2 linked regions of the Puniceicoccus vermicola genome follow. The protein of the gene in region 1 interacts with the protein of each later gene in a pairwise test. Links are inferred from orthologs where the notes say so. Each region holds a gene or a part of one and is shown on either strand. Other genes may lie near its edges. The genes, in order: priA and H5P30_RS11470.

Region 1 (10,455 bases):
GTAAAAAGGAGAATAGGCGGCTACCTCATACCGCCCCAACTGGGCAAGGCTGAAGCCATGCCCGATATAGTGGGTGGGTTGCTTCAGCGCCCACCACTGCCTCTCCGACCATGGATGAGCAGCTTCCCTTGCTAGGCTCCACCCGATACTTCGGGAAAGCTAAGCAGGTCGCCAACACCCTCCTTTAAAAACGAACTACACCGCACCGCTCATTCGCGGGCAAGGCTGAAGCCATGCCCCACAATCCCCACCAACTAAAAACCAGAAAACCGACAACCCATCACCGACGACCGGCCACCGACCACAGATCACCGACCACAGATCACCGACCACAGACCACAGATCACCGACCACCGACCACCGACCACCGACCACCGACCACCGAAACTACCGCAGCCCGACGGCATCGACGTCGAACATCATCTTAACCCCGTCCGGCAGTTCGAACTTCTGAGCCATACGCGCCAAGCGTTGTCCAGTTGAGCTCACTGCGGAGGTAAAATACCAAAGCTGCACACGATACTCGTCGGCGACTTTCTCAATCGGCGTGGGGGCGGGGCCGCGAATCTCCACATCGGCGCCCAGCGTTTTCTCGGCTTCCTCGGCCCACTTTTCGGCCACAAACCAAATTTTCTCCTCGTTCCGCCCCTGCAAGACCTGACGAATCAAATGGCGATAAGGAGGATAGCGAAACTCCTCGCGCAGGCTCAATTCTTCGTCGAGGAATCCGTCGAAATCCTGCCGACGCGCAAATTGGATCGGAGGCGCATGCGGGGTCAGGGTCTGGACGACAACTTCTCCGGCGCGATCTCCCCGACCGGAACGACCGGAGACCTGAACGATGAGCTGAAACGTTCGCTCAGCCGCTCGAAAATCTTCCTGGTGCAGGGAGAGGTCCGCGTCAATCAGGCCGACAAGAGTCACGTTTGGAAAGTCGAGTCCCTTGGCAATCATCTGCGTCCCGACGAGAACGTCGATTTTTCCCTTACGAAAGTTCTGCAGAACCGAGCGGAAATGGTTCCGCTTGCGGGCGGAATCGGCGTCGAGTCGAACCACCCGCGCCTTGGGCAACAGAGCCTGCACCGCGGCCTCGACTTTCTGCGTCCCCGAGCCTTTCCATTTGAAATCCGGAGATCGACAGGACGGGCAGTAGGTGGGCGCTTCCTTCTCGTAGCCACAGAGGTGACACCGCATTCGATTGTCGGTGCGGTGGAGGGTCAGGCCGACACTACAATGCGGACATTCCACGACATGCCCACAGGAGGGGCAGAGGGCCGTAGTCGAATACCCACGACGATTCAAAAAGAGAATCGTCTGCTCTCCCTTTTCCAGGCGGTCGATCATCTTGTCCCGCAAGAGAGGCGAAAACAATCCTCCGCCCTTACCGGCTGCCCGGGCCCGGCGCAGGTCCACCACGTGAAGCAAGGGCATTTGCCGGTCGTCGACGCGTTTGGTCAACTTGACCACACCGAACTTTTCGGCGCGGACATTGTAGAGAGTTTCCAAAGCGGGAGTCGCCGACCCCAGCAGACACATCACCTTGCGATCGAAAGCGCGCATGATGGCGACGTCCCTCCCGTGATAGCGAGGAGTCTCCTCCTGCTTGTAGGCGGGCTCATGCTCTTCGTCCACCAGGACCAAGCGCAAATCCGGGAACGGGGCAAACACTGCCGACCGAGCCCCGACAACCACGTTTGCCCGACCTTCTGCAACTTCCCGGAAGGCATCGGCCCGCTGACCCGCCGAGAGATTGCTGTGCCAGACGACGACGTTGGCCCCCGTCGACACAAGGCGCGAACGCACCCGGGCCACCGTCTGGGGAGCCAGAGCGATCTCCGGAACCAGAAAGAGAACCTGCCCGCCTTCTTCCAAAGTTTTCTCCATGAGGCGTAGATACACCTCCGTCTTCCCGGATCCCGTCACCCCGTGTAGCAACCAACAGGCAAAGCCGCCCTCTTTACGCACTTCTTCCAACCGGGTAAAGGCCGCCTCCTGCTCTTCGGTCAATGCCGGAGGCCCAGAAGCGGTCACCGCCTCGGCATCGAGCCCATCCTGATAAGACTCTCGCACCCGGCTCTCGCTGTGACACTTTGCCAAACCTTTCTCGACCAATCCCTCGGCCACACTCGCCGACATGTTCATGCGCTTCAGAACCAGGGATCGCGGTTGGGCTTTGGTCTGTTGGAGCAGAAATTGAAGCAACTCCCCTTGGCGGCGGGCCGCTTTGTTCAGAGCCTCCAAGGTCTCTTTCTCCACCGGGCGTATCGCCTCGATCATCGTCTCCCGCATCTGCCCCTTCCCCTCGCGCACCGGAGCCGGGACCATGGCTTCGACAACCGTCCGAAATGGGGCCATGTAATACCCGGCCATCCACGTCGCCAACTTGAGCAGGTCCGGGGGCAGAACCGACCCTTCCGATAGGAGGCCTGAGATGTTGAGCAATTTGTTCTGAGGGAAATCGCAGACGTCCGTGAGCTTGACCACCACCGCTTTCTCCCGACGCCGCTGCAAAGGCACGATAACCAAAGTACCCGGCAACAGAGGCTGCAGCGCCGAGGGGATCCGGTAGGTCAGCCGTAGGTCGCCCCGGCTCAACGGAACCACTTCAGCCATAGGCTTGGTTCCCAGCCCGGCCGTTTTCTCTACTCCCAACTCACTCTGCATCGCCTCTCCTTGTCCCCCAGAGCTCAGCCCGATTCAAATCAATTCCACCACCCCACTGAAAGCTCGGGTAAAATCCCGATAACAAGCAGAAGTTGACCTTATACAGAGTTCAATTTTCGCTCTATCCTCTTTACACAAGGTTCAATCAGTGTCAATTTAGTCTCAATAAGATATGACCACCCCTACAGCACAGACCGATAAAGAGGACCCTTGGACAACTTTCCGAGACTTCCTCTCCAGCCGTGGACTTCGGATCACGAATCAACGGCACGCTATCTTTGAGGCTGCCTACGAGTATCAGCAACACTTTACTGCTGAAGAACTTCTGGATCGCGCTAGGGAGATCGACAGCACCGTATCCCGGGCGACGATCTACCGCACACTTCCCATTCTCGTCGAGAGCGGCCTCATCCGCGAGGTCGATATCGGGAAGGATTACAAATACTACATGGCCCATCACTCGGCCGACAACTTCAAGGCTCAGGTCATCTGCATGGACGACGATCGCATCTATGAGATCGATGCCCCGTTTATGGAATGGTATGGCAAAGCCGTTGCCGCCAAGCTGGGCCTCGAGGTCGTTTCCCAGCGGCTCCAAGTTCAAGCAAAGCATCGCAAAGACAGTGCCTTGAGCCAAGCTGTCGAAGACGCCCGAAAGAACGCCCTGACCAGCGGGGCAAACAAGGCGTAGTTGGACGCAATGACTCAGCCGGCGCACTCAGCGAAAAGCTCCAAAAAAGAAGACCTTACTTTTGAAATCGAGTTCTTCGAGAATCTCTCTCGTCGTAACCCGAAAGACGTCCGCGTCCTTGAGGTCCTTGCTCACTATTACACGAAGAGTGGCAAAATAGCCGATGGTCTCCGCGTCGATCGTCGTATCGTTCGCCACGATCCTGAAAACCCGGTCGCTCATTACAATTTAGCCTGCAGCTTGGCCCTGAAAAACCGGAAAACAGAGGCCGTCGAGTCTCTCCGGGATGCCATCGCCCGCGGTTACAACGATGTGGCTTGGTTGATGCATGATGATGATCTGGAGAGCCTCCGTGAATTCATCCCCTTTCAGGAACTGATCAGAGAAGTGGCGAATGACTTCCCCGACAGCGCCGCCTGAACCGACAGAACGCCTCGCGTGGATCTCATGCGATGACGACCCGGCCCGATACTCAGCCATCGAGGAGGCCTGCCTCCGCGATAGCCAAGAGAGTTTTCTCATCCTCTGGATCAACCGACCCGCGCTCTTCGTCGGGAAAAACCAAAATCTCTGGGCCGAAGTCTCAGCCGCCGAAGCATTCCACACCGGGATTTCCCTCAACCGTAGACTCTCTGGCGGCGGAACGGTTTACCACGATCCCGGGAATCTGAATTTCACGATGGTCTCCCCCGGCGAACCCAAGATCGCCTTTCAAGAACACCTGAGCCTTCTCTTCCCCTATTTCGAGGCCCGGGGGATTGCGGTTGAGATTCGCAACCGAAGCGATCTGTTCCACGACGGACGTAAGTTTTCCGGCAACGCCGAATATTTCACCGGGGGCCGAGTCCTCCATCACGGCACGCTCCTCTTCAATACCGATCTCCCGCAGTTGGCACGATTCCTCACACCTGACTCCAACGCTTATACTGACCGAGCCGTCGATTCAAACCGAAGCCTAACGGTGAACCTCTGCTCGCTCCTCCCCGACATTCCCAACACCCGCACCTTCGCCGAAGACCTCCTCAACGTGCTCCTCGGCCACCACTCCAATCTGCGTCGCATTGAAGAGATGCCATCCACAATCCTCCGGAAAGCCGAAGACTACCTCCCCCACTTTCGCGATCCCGCCTGGATTTTTGGCCGATCCCCGCGATACGAGCTCGAGCGCACCGTATCCCGTGACTCGGAATCGATGAGTAGCCGCATCTCAGTCCAAGACGGCCAGATTCAGGAAATCCATTTGGAATCCCGCGCAAACGAATCCCCTGAAGAGCTCCAAACCATAGCGGACTCGTTCCGCGATTGTCTTCACTCCCCCGAAGCGATCCAAAGCAGAATCCAAAATAGTCGCTGGAAAGATTTCCCTTCAGGCGCATTCCTTTCCAAAGTTTGGCTCGAACTTTTTTTCTGATACCGTCTCCACCATGACCGCTTCTCCCGACACCCGTCCAGCCCTCCGTATTGAGGACTTATCGGTGTCATACTTGGGAGGTCGCAACGCGGGGCAGCCAAAAGAAACCACCGCCCTTTCCTCTTTTTCGGCCGAGGTTCTTCCGGGGGAGGTTTTCGCACTCGTCGGAGAAAGTGGGAGCGGAAAATCGACGGCCGGTTTCGCCGTTGGCGGACTTCTCCCTCCGGAGAATACCCGCGTTGCCGGGAAAGTCACCGTCGGTGGAAAGACGATTCCCGCCAAGGACTATGCGGCGCTCCAAAAACTTTGCGGTCGTCACATCGGATTTGTCTTTCAGGAGCCCTCGAGCGCCCTCCACCCTTCTATCAAAATTGAGACCCAAATCGGCGAGTCCCTTCACGGAAAGCTTTCCTCGCGACAGCGCAAAGAGCGAGTCGCCTCACTCTTACAATCCGTTCGTCTCACGCCCGACAAGCGTTTGCTAAAAGCCTACCCGCATCACCTCAGTGGAGGGATGCAACAACGAGTCGTCTTGGCGATCGCCATGGCCAATCGGCCTTCCGTCCTCATCGCGGATGAGCCGACCACCGCGCTCGATCCGACCATCCGCAAAGAAGTTCTTCAGCTCATACGGGATCTAGCCACGGACTCCCGCTCCGGCGTCCTTCTCATTACCCACGACTTCGGAATCGTCTCCCATTTCGCCGACCGGGTCGCCGTCCTCTATCATGGCGAAGTGGTTGAATCCGGGGTGACTCGCAATGTTCTTTCGTCTCCACAACATTCCTACACAAAATCTCTAATCGCCTCAGCCCGAGGCACAACGGAGGAACTCGCGTGAGCACACAGGCACCACCCGTCCTCCAATTGAATCAAGTCTCCGTCACCTATCCGGGAGGGCACCGGGCCGCTACCAAAGTCTCGTTTTCCCTCCAGCCCGGAGAGCGAGCGGGACTCGTCGGCGAGAGCGGTAGCGGCAAGTCGACGATCGCCCGAACGGTTCTCGGATTGGTCCCGCATTCGGAAGGCACTCTTCAGATTCTGGGCAAAATGGCCCAGGACTCCACCCGCGAGGCCCGACTCACGCGAGCGCGAATGGTGCAGATGGTTTTCCAGGATCCCTATCACTCCCTAAACCCGCGTCGGACCATCCGGCAGGCCTTAGTCGAAGCGCTTCAGGTTTCCGGCCGGATAACCGAAAAGGCGCAGTTGGAGAAGGAGTCGATCGCTCTGCTTGAAAAGGTTCATCTCGACGCCGGAGCCCTAAACCGCTTCCCGCACCAATTCAGCGGAGGCCAACGCCAGCGGATCTGTATCGCCCGGGCTCTCGCTCCCAACCCCCAACTCTTGGTCTGCGACGAAGCGGTCAGTGCCCTGGATGTCACCACCCAGCGTTCGATCGTTCATCTTCTCCGCAAGCTTAGTGAGGAAGAACACATTGCCCTGTTATTCATCACCCACGACATCCCGCTGATCGAACATCTCTGCGAGCGGGTCATGGTTCTCGACCAAGGGTCTCTCGTCGAAGACGGAACAGTCGAATCAGTCTTCCACAATCCGTCCGCCCCAAAAACCCGTCAACTTCTGGATTCGGTCCTCCGCATCGACCCTCCCCAGGAAGTCTGATCTTCCACTGACCTCAGGTGCTCGCCGCGACGTTTTGATGAGAGCCCCGGATTTTCAGCTCCGTCGGTAAGATCACCCGCCGTGGTGGCTTCTCGCCATCCTCGACCCATTCGATCAAGCCACTCGCCACCGTACTCATCAGTTCTCCAATTTTTTGATCCACGGTCGTCAGAGCGGGCTCAAAAAAGGAGGAAACTTCCAAATTATCGTGCCCCACGACCGCCAGGTCGCCCGGCATGGCATACCCCTTCCGTCGTAACTCTGCGATGACCCCAATCGCCACCCGATCATTTACGGCAAGAATGGCCGAAGGCATGGATCCCTCTGCCAAGATTTTCTCCGCAAGACGAGACCCGTAGGAAAAATCATGGCGGACGGTTCCCGGCTCAAAAAGAGACCACAACCGAGTCCCCTTCCGGCGTTCGAGAAAACGATCCGCCCCATCCAATCGGCGGGCACTGTAAGCGTAGTCCGGATCAAATCCAGCAAATCCGAAAGAGCGGTGACCCGAGGTCCACAAAAGATTCATCATCGATTCGGTTGCCCCCGATCGGTCGACCTCCACCGTTGGGAAGGGAAGAACCGTCTCCGGGTCGACGAGCATCACTGGAATCCCCGATGCTTTTAGCTCTTCGATGAGAGAAGACGCCGGAGAGAGACAGGTACCGATCCCGACGATCCCGTCCACCTTCAAATTCAAAAAATGCCGAAGCACCTGCTCCTCCAAGGAGTGGTTTCGATTGGTCAACTCGAGAAGGCAGTGATAGTCGCGATCTCGGAAGAGGGCTTGAAGGTTCCCCACCTTTTGGCTCAACGACGGCGAATCCATCTCCTGAATACAGACTCCTAGAGTACGAGTTCTTCCACCCCGCAAAGACCGGGCGTAAAGGTTCGGCTCGAAACCGCTCTTCTGCATCGCCTCGCGAACCCGCTCGACGGTCTTTTCGCTCACCCCACCGTGCCCATTCAGGACCCGGGAGACGGTCCACCGGGAAAGCCCTAAGTGCTTCGCGAGAGCCGCGGTGGAATCAATGTTCCGGATTTCCCGGGAGTCCGATGAGTTCGGATCTAATGATTCCGGCTTGGCCACGTGCTCACTGATTTAGGGGGGGCTACCGTTTCTCGATCTGGCGGCCCCGAATCCGATTCGAGGGAATGACGCCACGTTTTCTCATGATGGTGAAGTGGCGCTGAATATCGCCATCGCGCAAGGGCTCGCGAGTGGGGTTAAGAACGAGTGTCCCGTAGGCCAATTCGGCGAGCAATTCCACATAAACGGCATTGCGGGCCGCATCCATTGGAGATGCTCCCCAAGTCACTGGGCCAAGGCGATCAACCAAAATCGCCGGCACCAAGCTCGGATCCTCTTTGGTCCGCTCATAGTGATTTACGATCTGCTCACCGACCCGCTCGTAATAACTGCTTTCGTCAATTCCATCGCTGTTGGGAGCCGTAATCGGAATCTCACCCTGAAAGAAATCGGCATGAGCGACACCCAGGCAAGGAATCCGGCGGCCCGCCTGTGCCCACATAGTCGCATACTTGGAGTGCGTGCCGACAATCGAGCGAATGTCCGGCAGGTCCCGGTATAGCGTGAGATGCGCATCGATGCCCGTAGCAGGCATTCCAAGCCCTTCGACAACCTGCCCGGTGCGAGCTGAAACCACCAGATAACTCTCCGGAGTGAGTTTTCCATAATCGATCCCCCGGGGCTTGATCACTACGAGTCCTCGGCGGGGATCAAAAGCACTGATGTTTCCACGGAAGTAGTCCACCAAACCGTTTTCGACCAACTGAGTGGTCGCTTCGTGGACCTCGAACCGTAAATTTTCAAGCATGGCGAAAAGTGAAAACCCATGGACACAGGCAGCGCAACCCTGTAAATTTGCCCATAGATTGTCCGCACTGACTCCAGCTCCACTCATAATCGACGCCCACACCCACGCATTCCCCAAAACAGCCGTCGCCGACCCCGCTGGTTGGGCGGCCAAACAATGCGAACCTCACTGGCAGAAGCTGGTGGTCCCCGAGAAAGGACGCCCCTCTCTGCAGGGATGGGTCGACCAAGACGCCTTTCTCGAAACGATGGAGCGCGATGGCATCAACCAGGCCGTACTCCTCGGATGGTATTGGGAGAACCCTGAATCGTGCCAGATCCACAACGAAGAAATGGCCCAGTGGCTCCGCGACTTCCCCAACCGCTTCCGGGCAATGGCCTCCGTTCACCCCGAAGGCCCGTCTCCCTCGGAGTTGGTCGAGTGGGCCGTGAAGAATCAATTCTCCGGTTTTGGAGAACTTCTCCCCTCGATCCAGAATTCCCGGCTCTCCGAGCCGTTTTGGAGTGAGCTCGCCAAGCTATCCTCTGAGGCGGGGCTCCTCTTTAACTTTCACGTAACGGAACCAGTTGGTAGACCTCATCCGGGCAGGACTCCCACTCCGCTCGAGGATTTTGAGCAATTTATTGCCCAGAACCCTGATTTAAAGATCATTCTCTCGCACTGGGGAGGCGGACTCTTCCTCCACGAACTCAATCCCTACGTCCGCAAACTGTTCCGCAACGTCTATTACGACTGTTCCGCCAGCCCCCTTCTCTACGACTCAAAAATCTTTGCCACTGCCTGCGAAGTCGTCGGCCCCCATAAAATCCTTTTCGGCTCGGACTTCCCCCTGCGGCTCTACCCCCGCAAGGATCAAACTCCCGGATGGCTACGCTTTCTTCAGGAGATCCGGGACCAGAACCTCGGCAGTGAACAGGAAAATCAAATTTTTGCAGGGAACGCCGCCGACCTGTTTCACCTTTAGGGCACAACAGGGCGATTCAGTCTCCGCTGCGATTCCTCGGATGAAAACGAGCATGCTCGTCGAGCAACCGCTCGCCCTCCACCTTGGTGTAGATCTGGGTCGTCGCGATGTCCGCATGTCCGAGCATTTCCTGGATCGTCCGCAAATCGGCCCCTCCCTCCAGGAGATGCGTGGCAAATGAATGCCGCAACATGTGAGGTTTGACCGCCTTCGGGAGACCCGCACGTTCCGCGTGAGATTTCACCAGATGCCAGACCGTCTTTCGCGAAATCGAGACACCTCTTTGGCTGAGGAAAACTTCACTTCCTGTCTTCGCCTTGACCAGCGCCGGGCGCCCCGCATTGAGATAATCCCGAAAAGCTTTCAAGGCGCTGCCACCGACTGGCACTAGACGCTCTTTCGAACCTTTCCCAAAAACGCGGACAAACCGATTGTCCAGATCTACCGACTGCAAAAGCAGCCCCGTCAACTCGCTGACACGCAGGCCTGATCCGTAGAGAAGCTCAAGAATCGCGCGATCGCGCAAACCATGAGGAGTGGCCTGAGAGGGAGCCTCCAGGAGCCGGAGCGTCTCGTCGATCGTCAGACTTGTGGGAACTTTCCTCCCGGAACGCGGACCGCGAACGATTTCCGTGAGACTGGCCGCCCCCTGCTCACGCTCCCGAAAAGCGGAGAACCCCCGCAACGCCGATAGTTTGCGCGCCAATGTCGCCGTCTCATACTGCTCCTCGGTCAACAGCTCCAAAAATTTCCCGGTGGCACTTTCGTCCACATCCGACCACGAACGACATGAGCTCTTCACGAGAAAGTCGCCGAACTGTGACAGGTCGTTTTCATAGCTCGCCACCGTGTTCAGAGAAAGTCCACGCTCCAACTGGACCCAGGCGAGAAACTCGTCTACATCGTCCCGCCAGAATGCCGTATCTGTCTTCGTCGTTCCCATGGATTTGATCTCAGGGTATCGCCATCGATGATCCCGAAGTCGAATCTTTCCGCCCCCGCACTGATATGCGAGCTTGAAACCTGAGCAGTCGGCCCTTTCGCTCATCCTTCAATCCTCCCTAAATTTCCTTTCTCTCTCTCATCGCCAATGATAGGTTCGCCGAACGTGAAGCCCTTACGCACAGTCGCGCTGGTTGTGAACCGACAAAAATCGGGCGCCCGAGAGATCGGAGACCAGCTGAAACAACTTGGACAAGACCGCGGCGTGGAGATGCGAATCACCGAAGAGCACCCTTTGCCGAACGGCTATCTCCAAGGT
Region 2 (8,823 bases), on another replicon or contig:
TGATGTCGGGGTTCCAGACTGGGCGGGGTGTGTTGCCGTAGTGCTGGGTCCATACATCGCGGAGACCGACAATGGCGCTGCCCTTGGTTCCGTCTACCTGCATGGTGAGCAGGTCGTCGCGGCGGACGCGGACGTTCCAGGAGGAGTTGAAGTGACAGACTACTCCGTTTTCGAGTTCGAAGGTCGAATAGGCGGAGTCGTCTGCGGTGCACTTGTAGGGCTTGCCTTCTTCGTCAACGCGTTCCGGAATGTGAGTTGCGGCCAGGCAGGAGACGCTCTTGACGTTGCCAAAGAGGTTGTCGATGACGTAACGCCAGTGGCAGAGCATGTCGACGATCATGCCGCCTCCATCTTCCTTGCGGTAGTTCCAGGAAGGGCGTTGGGCCGGAATGGTGTGGCCCTCGAAGACCCAGTAACCAAATTCGCCGCGGACGGAGAGGATGTCTCCGAAGAAGCCGTTTTCGACGAGGCGCTGGAATTTGAGCATTCCGGGGAGCCAAAGCTTATCCTGAACGACACCATTTTTCACTCCGGCGTCGCGGCAGATCTTATACAGCTCGTAGGCGTCCTCGGTCTTGATGGCGGTCGGCTTTTCGCAGTAAACGTGCTTGCCGGCTGCCGCAGCCTGCTTGACCGCATTGAAACGGCGGAGGGTGCTCTGGGCGTCGAAGTAAATCGAGTAGGCCGGATCGTTCATGACGGAGTCGAGATCCGTCGTCCATTTCTCGACGCTGGTTTGGTCGATGAGCTTCTTGAGCTTCGTTTCGTTCCGTCCGACGAGAATGGGGTCGGGCATGATTGTCTCGGTCGGGGAGACTTTGACGCCCCCTTGCTTGATGATCGCATCGATCGACCGCAAGAGGTGCTGGTTCGTGCCCATGCGCCCCGTGACGCCGTTCATGATGATTCCGATGGTGTGTGTGTTCATTTTTTAATGGTTTAAGAGGTTGGGAGGTGAGAGGTTAAGAAGTTAAGAAGTTGGGAGGTTTAGAGGTTGAGGGTTGGGCGGTTATTGCTTGATGGATTCCAAATATCGGAGAAATCCCCCGATGAGATTGGCTACTTTTTCCGATTGCTCGAGTAGGTCTGAAAAGGTCTGCTTATCTATATAATTTGCGTCGAGAAGAGTGTAGGCTTGAGAGCGAAATTCATAGGCTGAGCCCAGTGCGATTCGAAGAAACCTAATGAATTCTTGGTTGGATCCTCGTCCGAAGCCCTCGGCGATGTTTGATCCAACCGAGACGGCAGATCTTCGTACTTGGTCACGGAGAGCGAAGTCTTTGGCAAGTTCACCGGATTTGCAGATTTCATAAGTGATTCGAGCGAGGATTCGAGACTCCTTCCAAGCTTCAATCTCTTCAAATCTTTGAATGCTGCTCATCGAATTCTTTGTAGTTTTCTTCTCTCCGAACCTCTTAACTTCAAAGCTTCTAAACTTCTCAACCTAGGCAGGCCTACACTTCCGCCCGATAAGCCTCGATGATGTCCTTCAAATACTCGTCCATGTCCCGGGCCCAGTGGCGCGTCGAGAACACTTCCACTTCGATCCATCCGTTGAAGCCGGCGTTTTCGACCATTTGGCGAATGCCGCGATTGTCGATGCAGCCTTCGCCCATGAGGCCACGGTCGTTGAGCATGTCGGCGGTGGGGGTCATCCAGTCGCAGACGTGGAAGCCGAGGATTCGGTCTCCTGCGCGTTTCAGTTCCGCTTCCAGTTGTGGATCCCACCAGACGTGGTAGACGTCGACGGCGATGCCAACGTGCTCGGCGCCGAGCTGATCGATCATGTCATTGCACTGACCGACAGTATTGACGGCGCTGCGACAGTCGGCGTACATCGGGTGGAGGGGTTCGATCGAGAGCTTGACCCCGGTCTTGGCAGCGTGGTCGATGCAGGCCGCGATCCCGTCGGTGATCTGCTTGCGGTTTTCGATGAGAGAGAGTTCCGGTTTGGCCCCGCAAACGAGAACGACTTGGGGGGCGCCAATCGCGGCGGCTTCGTCGAGGGCGCGGAAGTTGTCGTCGAGAGAGGTCTGCCGCTCTTCGGAGGTGAGTCCGGGGTAGAATCCGCTGCGAACCAAAGAAACGGGGGTCAGTCCGTGGTCGTCGAGCAGCTTTTTGGATTCCGCCAATTCGCGGCCTTCAAGCCATTGGCGCCACACTCCCACGCCGGGGACTCCAGCGGCCGAGTATTTGGCACAGGCCGTGGGGAGGTCCCACGGTTTGGTGGTCATGGTGTGGATGGCGAGGCGGTCTAGGTTTTCCATGGCTGTTTGGAGGTTTAGAAGATCAGAGGTTTAGAGGTTTAGAGGTTTGGAGGTAGGGAGGTTGGGACGTTAAGAGGTTTGGGTGTTGAGGAGTTGGTTTAGGGTCTTTGCATCGTCGCGGAGCTGGTCGGGGGAATTTTCGGCAACGAATTCCAAGGTGATATAGCGGTCGCCTCCGGCAGTGCGGATGAGGTGGAGGTATTCCGTCCAAGGCTCGATGCCATCATTGAGGGCGTAGCGGTCCTTCCAGCCGCCTGGGCCCCAGTGGAAGCAGTGAACATTTGCGAGGTGGGGGAGGGCTGCTTTGAGTTCCTCTAGGTCCTTGGGAAAGGATCCTCCCGCCCTCGGTTGCCAGAAGAGTTTTAACTGGGAAAGGCCCACTTCTTCGAGGAGCTGGTGCGCCGATTCCTGGGTGTCGGTCAGGGTGCCGCCGTGGTATTCGAGCGCCACGGTAATGCCTTTGTCTTGGGCGGAGAGAACGGCCGAGCGAATACGCGCGGCCACTTCTTGTCGGTTCTCGGTAGAGGAATCGGCGGATCCTTGGGTGCCCGCCCAGATGCGGATGATGCGCGTGCCGAGAGCTTCGGCGCTGGCGAGGACATCGGCGAATCGCACGGTTTCCTCGTCGCATTTATAATAGGAGCCATAGGCACAGATTGCGAGTCCCGCAGCTTCCGTTTTTTCGCGAACTTCCCGTGCGAGTTCCACGTCTCCATGGGGGACGTGGACATCACCGCCCCATTCGATGGCTTGTATGCCGGATTCGGCGCAGAGCTCGATAATCTCCTCGACGGAAAGTTCGCGGAAGGTGATGGAGCAGAGGGCGGACTGTAGCATGGGAGGATCGGTTGATCAGTTCTCGGTTGGCCGGTTCTCAGTTATCCAGTTCTCGGTCTTCGGTCGTCCGGTCTCAAATCTTCAACCGGGAACCGAGGAACCGAAAACTGGGAAACGGTTATCACTTACTTAAAGAATGTCAGATAGGGCTTCTCTTCGATGAGACGCTGGAGATAGACGGCGAGCTCCATGGCGTGGTAGTCGCCCCACATGGAGGATTCTCCGTAGGCGACTTTACCGGCTTCGGGTTTGTGGTCCCAGCCGTTGGGCTCGTGGTAAATGGAGTGGAGGATCAGTCCTTGGTGGTTCTCGTCGGTCGAGAGGTAGGGCTCGGCGAAGAGGCTTTGGGCGACTTTGAGGCCGGCCTTGGTGTAGCGCTCGGCGGCTTCGGTTTCGCCTTTCTTCTCCAGATAGCGTCCGAGACGGAGGAGACCTTGGGCGTCAATGGCGGCGGCGGAACTATCGACCGGCTCGTATTCATTGTAGGGATCGGCCGGGCGGTTTTGGTAGTCGCCCAGCTTGTGAAGCTGAGGTGCTCCGGTATCCCAGTAGGGGATTCCGTCGGTCGGCGTGTTGTCAATGAAGTGGTCGGAGGTGGCTTTCGCGCCTTTTAGCATCATGGCCTCAATGGCGTCGCGTCCGCCAAAGGGATCGAGTTCGGCGTCGGAGAGGGTTTCGAGCAACTCGAGTTCTTCGGAGAAGCCGCAGACGGCCCAGGATTGTCCGCGTGTCCAAGTGCTGAAACCGGTATAACCCTGTTGGGAGTTCGGGCAGCGGTAGGCTCCATCCTTGGTATTAAAGACTGCTTCGTGGGTAGTCCGGCCCCATTCGTCGTAGGAGTCGCGTCCGTCGCCGTAGAAAACGGAAAATTGCGCAGTCGAATCGATGTGCTGAAGAGCGCGGTCGAGGAGGCTGATCGGTTTGTCGCCTTCTCCCATGAGAACGTGGCCGAGCTTGTGCGCCTGCATCAGAATACGGCAGGAGCGGATCGTGTCGACGAAGAGGGAGTGTGGTCCGTTGAACGAGTGAATGAAGCCTCCGCCCTGACGCACAGTCCAGCGGCTTGCCTGGACGGCCCCGGAAACCTTGATGGCCAGCTCGTAGAAATGTTTTTCCCACTCACTTTCGGGAATGCGGCCTTCAATCATGAGGCGGCGCAAGTTGCCGTAGGTGGAGAGGTTGTTGAAGCCGTGGTCGTGAACGCCAATGTGGCTGACGTGGGTTGCCATGCGCTCAACAGTCTTCGAGCGACCGGAGGCGAGGCTCTTTTCGTCGCCGGTCGCATCATAGTGGAGGATCCCAATCCCATACCGGAAGCCTTCGGTCCATTCCGTCCATCCGCGCGTCGTGTACTTGCCTTCCACGGTGAAGACGGGAGAACCGTTCGACTCGTCGTATTCGCGGTCGATGAGTTGGACCTTCTTTCCTGCGAGGTCGAAGAATTTTTCCAGGCTCGGCTTGAGGTCAGCGAGAGAGGGTGCGGATTGGATGTCGATCATAGAGTTTTTTGGGGAAGTTAAGAAGTTGAGAAGTTGGGACGTTGGGAGGTTTAGAGGTTGGGAGGTTGAACTGAAGAGCAGGGCCGCAAGTCTTAAAAACGGTGTTCCTTCGCCAAGTGGGCGATGACCATTTCGCTGTCTTCGAGGATTTGGTAAGTGTGCTCGAGTGCGGCGTCGAACTGGAGAGATTCACCTCCGGAGAGGGTGTGTCGCTCTCGGGGGAGGGAAATTAGGATTTTCCCGCGACGGACCCAGCAGATCTCGAACTCGTCCCCGTGCGCTTCCGGTTTCTTCAGTTCTTCGCCTTTCTGGGCGGTGGCGTAGAAAAGGACGATTCCTTTATAGGCGACCTTCTCAAAATCAAAGGGGCCGGAACGGTAGGTCTCAGCGGTTTTTGCGTGGGCGCTGCAGGATTCGGCGAGGCCGAGGAGGTCGGTGCCGGAAAGGCCGAGGGCCCGCGAGAGGCGATAAAGCGTGCCCAGTTCGAGCACTGTCTGATTTCGCTCGATTCGGGAAAGCCCTGCGACCGAAATCCCAGAGCGTTCCGAAACTTCGGCAAGTGTCAGGCCCGCTCGCTTGCGAAGTTCGCGCACGATCGAAAAATCGAATTCTGTAGCAGGGGGTTGCACGTTGAAGATAAAAACATAGATATAATTTGTTTTTCAAGGAAATTTGAAGGGGCAAAAGAAAATTTACGGCATTTTTTCTCGACGCAGTGAATCCATCCCTGGCGAAAGTAGGGTCAGAGTGGGGGTAAAACGCTGATTTTAAGCGTTTTTCTCAGCAATCGGGGTGAAATTCGGCATTTCGGGCCTTGATTTTTCTTCCGGAGGCCTCATTCTCACCCGTTTTCCTTAATCCAAGCAAAGACTAGAAAGTTCCCACAATGGAAGACATCTCCCTTTCCGTTTCTCTCCGTGAGCGCGCCGGCAGTGGCGCGGCAGGCCGTATTCGCCGTGAAGGCAAGATCCCAGCGGTTATTTATGGCACCAGCGGCTCACGCAACCTTTCGGTTGACCGAAGCACTTTTCTCCAGGTCTGGCGTAAAGCTGGCCAATCTTCGATCGTAATGATCGACGATGGGAATGGTTTTTCGACCATGAGCCTCATTCAGGACGTGCAGCGCAATCCGCTCACCGACGATTTCATGCACATCGACTTCCTCGAAGTGAATTCGGGTCACGCGATTTCGGCTCACATCCCGATTCACATTCACGGAACCGCCAAGGGTGTTTCCAATGAAGGCGGTGTTTTGGACATTCAGCTTCACGAAGTGGAAGTTCGCTGTCTGCCGAAGGATCTTCCTCACCAAATCGACGTCGATGTCTCGGAGCTCGCTCTGGGTGACGTGATTCACGTGAAGGATCTCCCTGCAACCGAAGGTGTCGAATACTTGGGCGAAGAAGAAGCTCCGGTCGTTGCCGTCACCCATGCGGCTGCGGAGGAAACGGAAGACGACGAAGAAGAATCCGAAGTCGAAATCATTTCCGAGAAGAAGACCGAGACTGAGGAGAGCGAAGACTAAGTCTTTCCTCTCTGCGGAGTCCTTCTTAACCAACTGAATCATTATGGAACGGGTGCGTGTCATCATCGGTCTCGGGAATCCCGGGGAAGAATACCGAAAGACACGTCACAATGTCGGGTTTCTGGCATTGGACCAGATCGCGGCGGCCAGTGGAAGCCCTTGGGTGTGGGAACGCCGGTTTCAGGCTGATACCGCTCTCGTTGAGTTTGGTCTGCATCCGGTCCTCTTGGTTAAGCCGCGTACCTTCGTCAATCGATCGGGGGAAACGGCGGCTTCATTGGCGCGGTATTATCGCTATCCTGCCGAACGGTTTTGTGCGGTCTACGACGACATCACCCTCGATCCAGGGCGGGTTAAACTCTCGGCCGCTGGCAGTGCTGGCGGGCATAATGGGGTCAGTGACCTCATGAACCGCTTGGGATCGGGATTTTACCGCATGCGGATTGGGATCGGCGCCAAACGTCATCGGCAGATGGATCTTAAGGATTGGGTCCTTGGAAAGATTTCTTCCGTAGAGGAAGAGAAGCTGGCAGAAGCGTATACGACTACGCATCTCGGCCTTGAATTACTCGTTGCCCAGGGAATCGAACGGGCGATGAATCAAATTAACACGAAAAGCAAAGCATCATGATCAAGCAAACCAGCCGGAACTACCGGGCCACCTTTGTTCTCGACACCCGTGGCGTTGAGTCATCCGTGGAAGAACTCACCGAAACCTACTCGAAAGTGATCGAGGAAGTCTCCGGTAAGGTCGAGTCGGTCAAAAACCTCGGCAGCAAAGATTTCGCACGCAAGGCTGCTAACGGCCTTCCCTCCGGAATCTTCGTGCAGTACGAATTCATCGCTCCGGCGACCGCTCCCGAAGAGATTCAGGAAAAGGTCCGCCTTGACCGTAAGGTCAATCGAGTCATGGTGGAACACGCCTAAGAGCGTCTCCTCCACTCGAACCTTCACTACCTTTTCACCATGGCTTCCTACAACCGCGTCATTCTAATCGGAAATCTCACCCGCGATCCCGAGGTGCGTTTCGCGAGTGGGAACAATGCCATCTGCAAGTTTGGTCTCGCGGTCTCGCGGAACTACACGACGCGGGATGGTGAAAAACGCGAGGAAACCACTTTCGTCGACATCGATGCTTTCGGCAAGGTAGGCGAGATCCTCGGTAAGTACCTGTCGAAGGGGCGGCCCGTCATGATTGAGGGGCGTCTCCAACTCGACACCTGGGAAAACAAAGAGGGCGAGAAGCGCTCCAAGCTCAAGGTCGTCTGCGAAAACTTCCAGTTCCTCGGCTCCGGTCGGGGAGGTGATGAAGAAGGCAGCGGCGGCGGTGGTTATACCCGCAGCTCTCCTCCTCCCCGAGAAAGCTCTTCACGGTCCGGCGGCGGCCCGGCTGAAGATTTTGATGACGAAGACATTCCCTTTTAACCTTTAATTTTCAAGACAATGGCACAATCAGAAGTTCTCCTCCTCCAGCCCGTCACCAACATCGGTGGCGAAGGCGAAAAAGTTAGTGTAAAAGCCGGCTACGCCCGCAATTTCCTCGTTCCTCGTGGTCTCGCGATTCCCGCAACCCGTTCGAACGAACGTCAGATCGAATCTCTCCGCAAGCGTCGCGCCGAGCGTGAAGCCAAGGAGCTCGCCGAAGCCCAAGAGCTGATGAGCAAGCTGCAAGGTCTGAGCCTCGTCATCGTTGTGAAAACCGGCGAAGGCGGCAAAATGTTCGGTGCTGTCACCAGCCAGGACATCCTCGCGAAGATCGCTGAAAACGGGATCGAAGTCGACCGTAAGCAGGTCCACATTCCCGCTCCGATCAAGAGCATCGGCGACCACTCTGTGGAAGTGAAGCTTCACCCTGAAGTTCAGGGCGAACTCCGCCTCGAGGTCGTTTCGGAAAACCCGATCGAAGACTGAGTCAACTTTTCCCCGCCGCAGCGCAGAGAAACGACCGCTCCTCCCGTGCCCGCTCCGGCGGCGCAAAGGCGAGCAGAACTCCTTCCTCTCCGCCGCAGTGTCGGGAACCCTTTTATCCGGAAGCCGCTTTGAGCGGCTTTCGGTGTGTCTGGAGGGTAGCGGCCATGGCCTCATGGCTCATCTCGTCGAGCCTGCCATGGTTTCACGGCCCATCTATTGCTCGGTTTGTTTCGGATTTCATTGGGGATGCGGGTTGGACGAATCCGTTAAGGACCCGTCCGCGCCCCCAAGCTCCCCACCGGATGGCTCTGGACCTCTCCGCCTACGAGCATATCCTTCCACACAAATTCCTAGACTAACGTTTTCCTGTAAGAGTATGTCTAAAATGGAGCGCGGAATTCATTCCGCCCCGTCAGATTGGCTGCGCATGAAAAGTTACCCTCAGGATCTAAGGCGAAAGGCCTGAGTGGCATGCGGGCCGGAATGAATTCCGCGCTCCCATGTTCTTGCGTTTGCGAAACCGCCCAGAGCCATAGGCTTGTGTGTAAGAATATACCTACGAGTAGAAGGGGAATCCGTCTATTGATCGAGACTCCTCCCTTGCTTGTTTAAACCTTGAGCTTGTCGATAGGCAGGGGAGGGGGACCCCCGACGATTTCGGGGGTGGAGCGGTGCTGACCCAGTTATAATTTGCCAATAATTCTCTTAAATCGTCTTCAACCAGTGCCATTCGGGCCAACCCGCTCTACCTTCCGTTCGCCGATGGAGCCCTCGATGAGAGCTC

Evidence for each region.
Region 2: the proteins of priA (region 1) and H5P30_RS11470 interact in binary tests that used the Escherichia coli proteins (3 or more experiments, as listed by UniProt). The link is inferred for Puniceicoccus vermicola from one-to-one orthologs.

The regions. Positions count from the first base shown.
Region 1 is NZ_JACHVA010000080.1:60,809-71,263, reverse strand. The notes cover bases 1-2,976. They hold priA (replication restart helicase PriA), read right to left. Parts: upstream 2,614-2,976; coding sequence 388-2,613; downstream 1-387. Other genes in these bases: H5P30_RS09160 (Fur family transcriptional regulator), read left to right, coding at 2,837-2,976. Also shown: more of H5P30_RS09160, read left to right, coding at 2,977-3,355; H5P30_RS09155 (tetratricopeptide repeat protein), read left to right, coding at 3,365-3,775; H5P30_RS09150 (lipoate--protein ligase family protein), read left to right, coding at 3,750-4,766; H5P30_RS09145 (ABC transporter ATP-binding protein), read left to right, coding at 4,780-5,607; H5P30_RS09140 (ATP-binding cassette domain-containing protein), read left to right, coding at 5,604-6,392; H5P30_RS09135 (substrate-binding domain-containing protein), read right to left, coding at 6,406-7,482; H5P30_RS09130 (class II aldolase/adducin family protein), read right to left, coding at 7,505-8,230; H5P30_RS09125 (amidohydrolase family protein), read left to right, coding at 8,229-9,194; site-specific tyrosine recombinase XerD, read right to left, coding at 9,211-10,137; H5P30_RS09115 (NAD(+)/NADH kinase), read left to right, coding at 10,303-10,455.
Region 2 is NZ_JACHVA010000089.1:1,478-10,300, forward strand. What follows is about bases 5,906-8,823. They hold H5P30_RS11470 (single-stranded DNA-binding protein), read left to right. Parts: upstream 5,906-7,094; coding sequence 7,095-7,553; downstream 7,554-8,823. Other genes in these bases: H5P30_RS11455 (50S ribosomal protein L25), read left to right, coding at 5,906-6,128; pth (aminoacyl-tRNA hydrolase), read left to right, coding at 6,172-6,759; H5P30_RS11465 (30S ribosomal protein S6), read left to right, coding at 6,756-7,055; rplI (50S ribosomal protein L9), read left to right, coding at 7,572-8,039. In the rest of the region: H5P30_RS11425 (Gfo/Idh/MocA family protein), read right to left, coding at 1-928; H5P30_RS11430 (four helix bundle protein), read right to left, coding at 1,010-1,381; H5P30_RS11435 (sugar phosphate isomerase/epimerase family protein), read right to left, coding at 1,455-2,267; H5P30_RS11440 (sugar phosphate isomerase/epimerase family protein), read right to left, coding at 2,337-3,104; H5P30_RS11445 (glycoside hydrolase family 88 protein), read right to left, coding at 3,230-4,603; H5P30_RS11450 (helix-turn-helix domain-containing protein), read right to left, coding at 4,696-5,232; more of H5P30_RS11455, read left to right, coding at 5,490-5,905. UniProt on the Escherichia coli protein: Plays an important role in DNA replication, recombination and repair. Binds to ssDNA and to an array of partner proteins to recruit them to their sites of action during DNA metabolism. Acts as a sliding platform that migrates on DNA via reptation.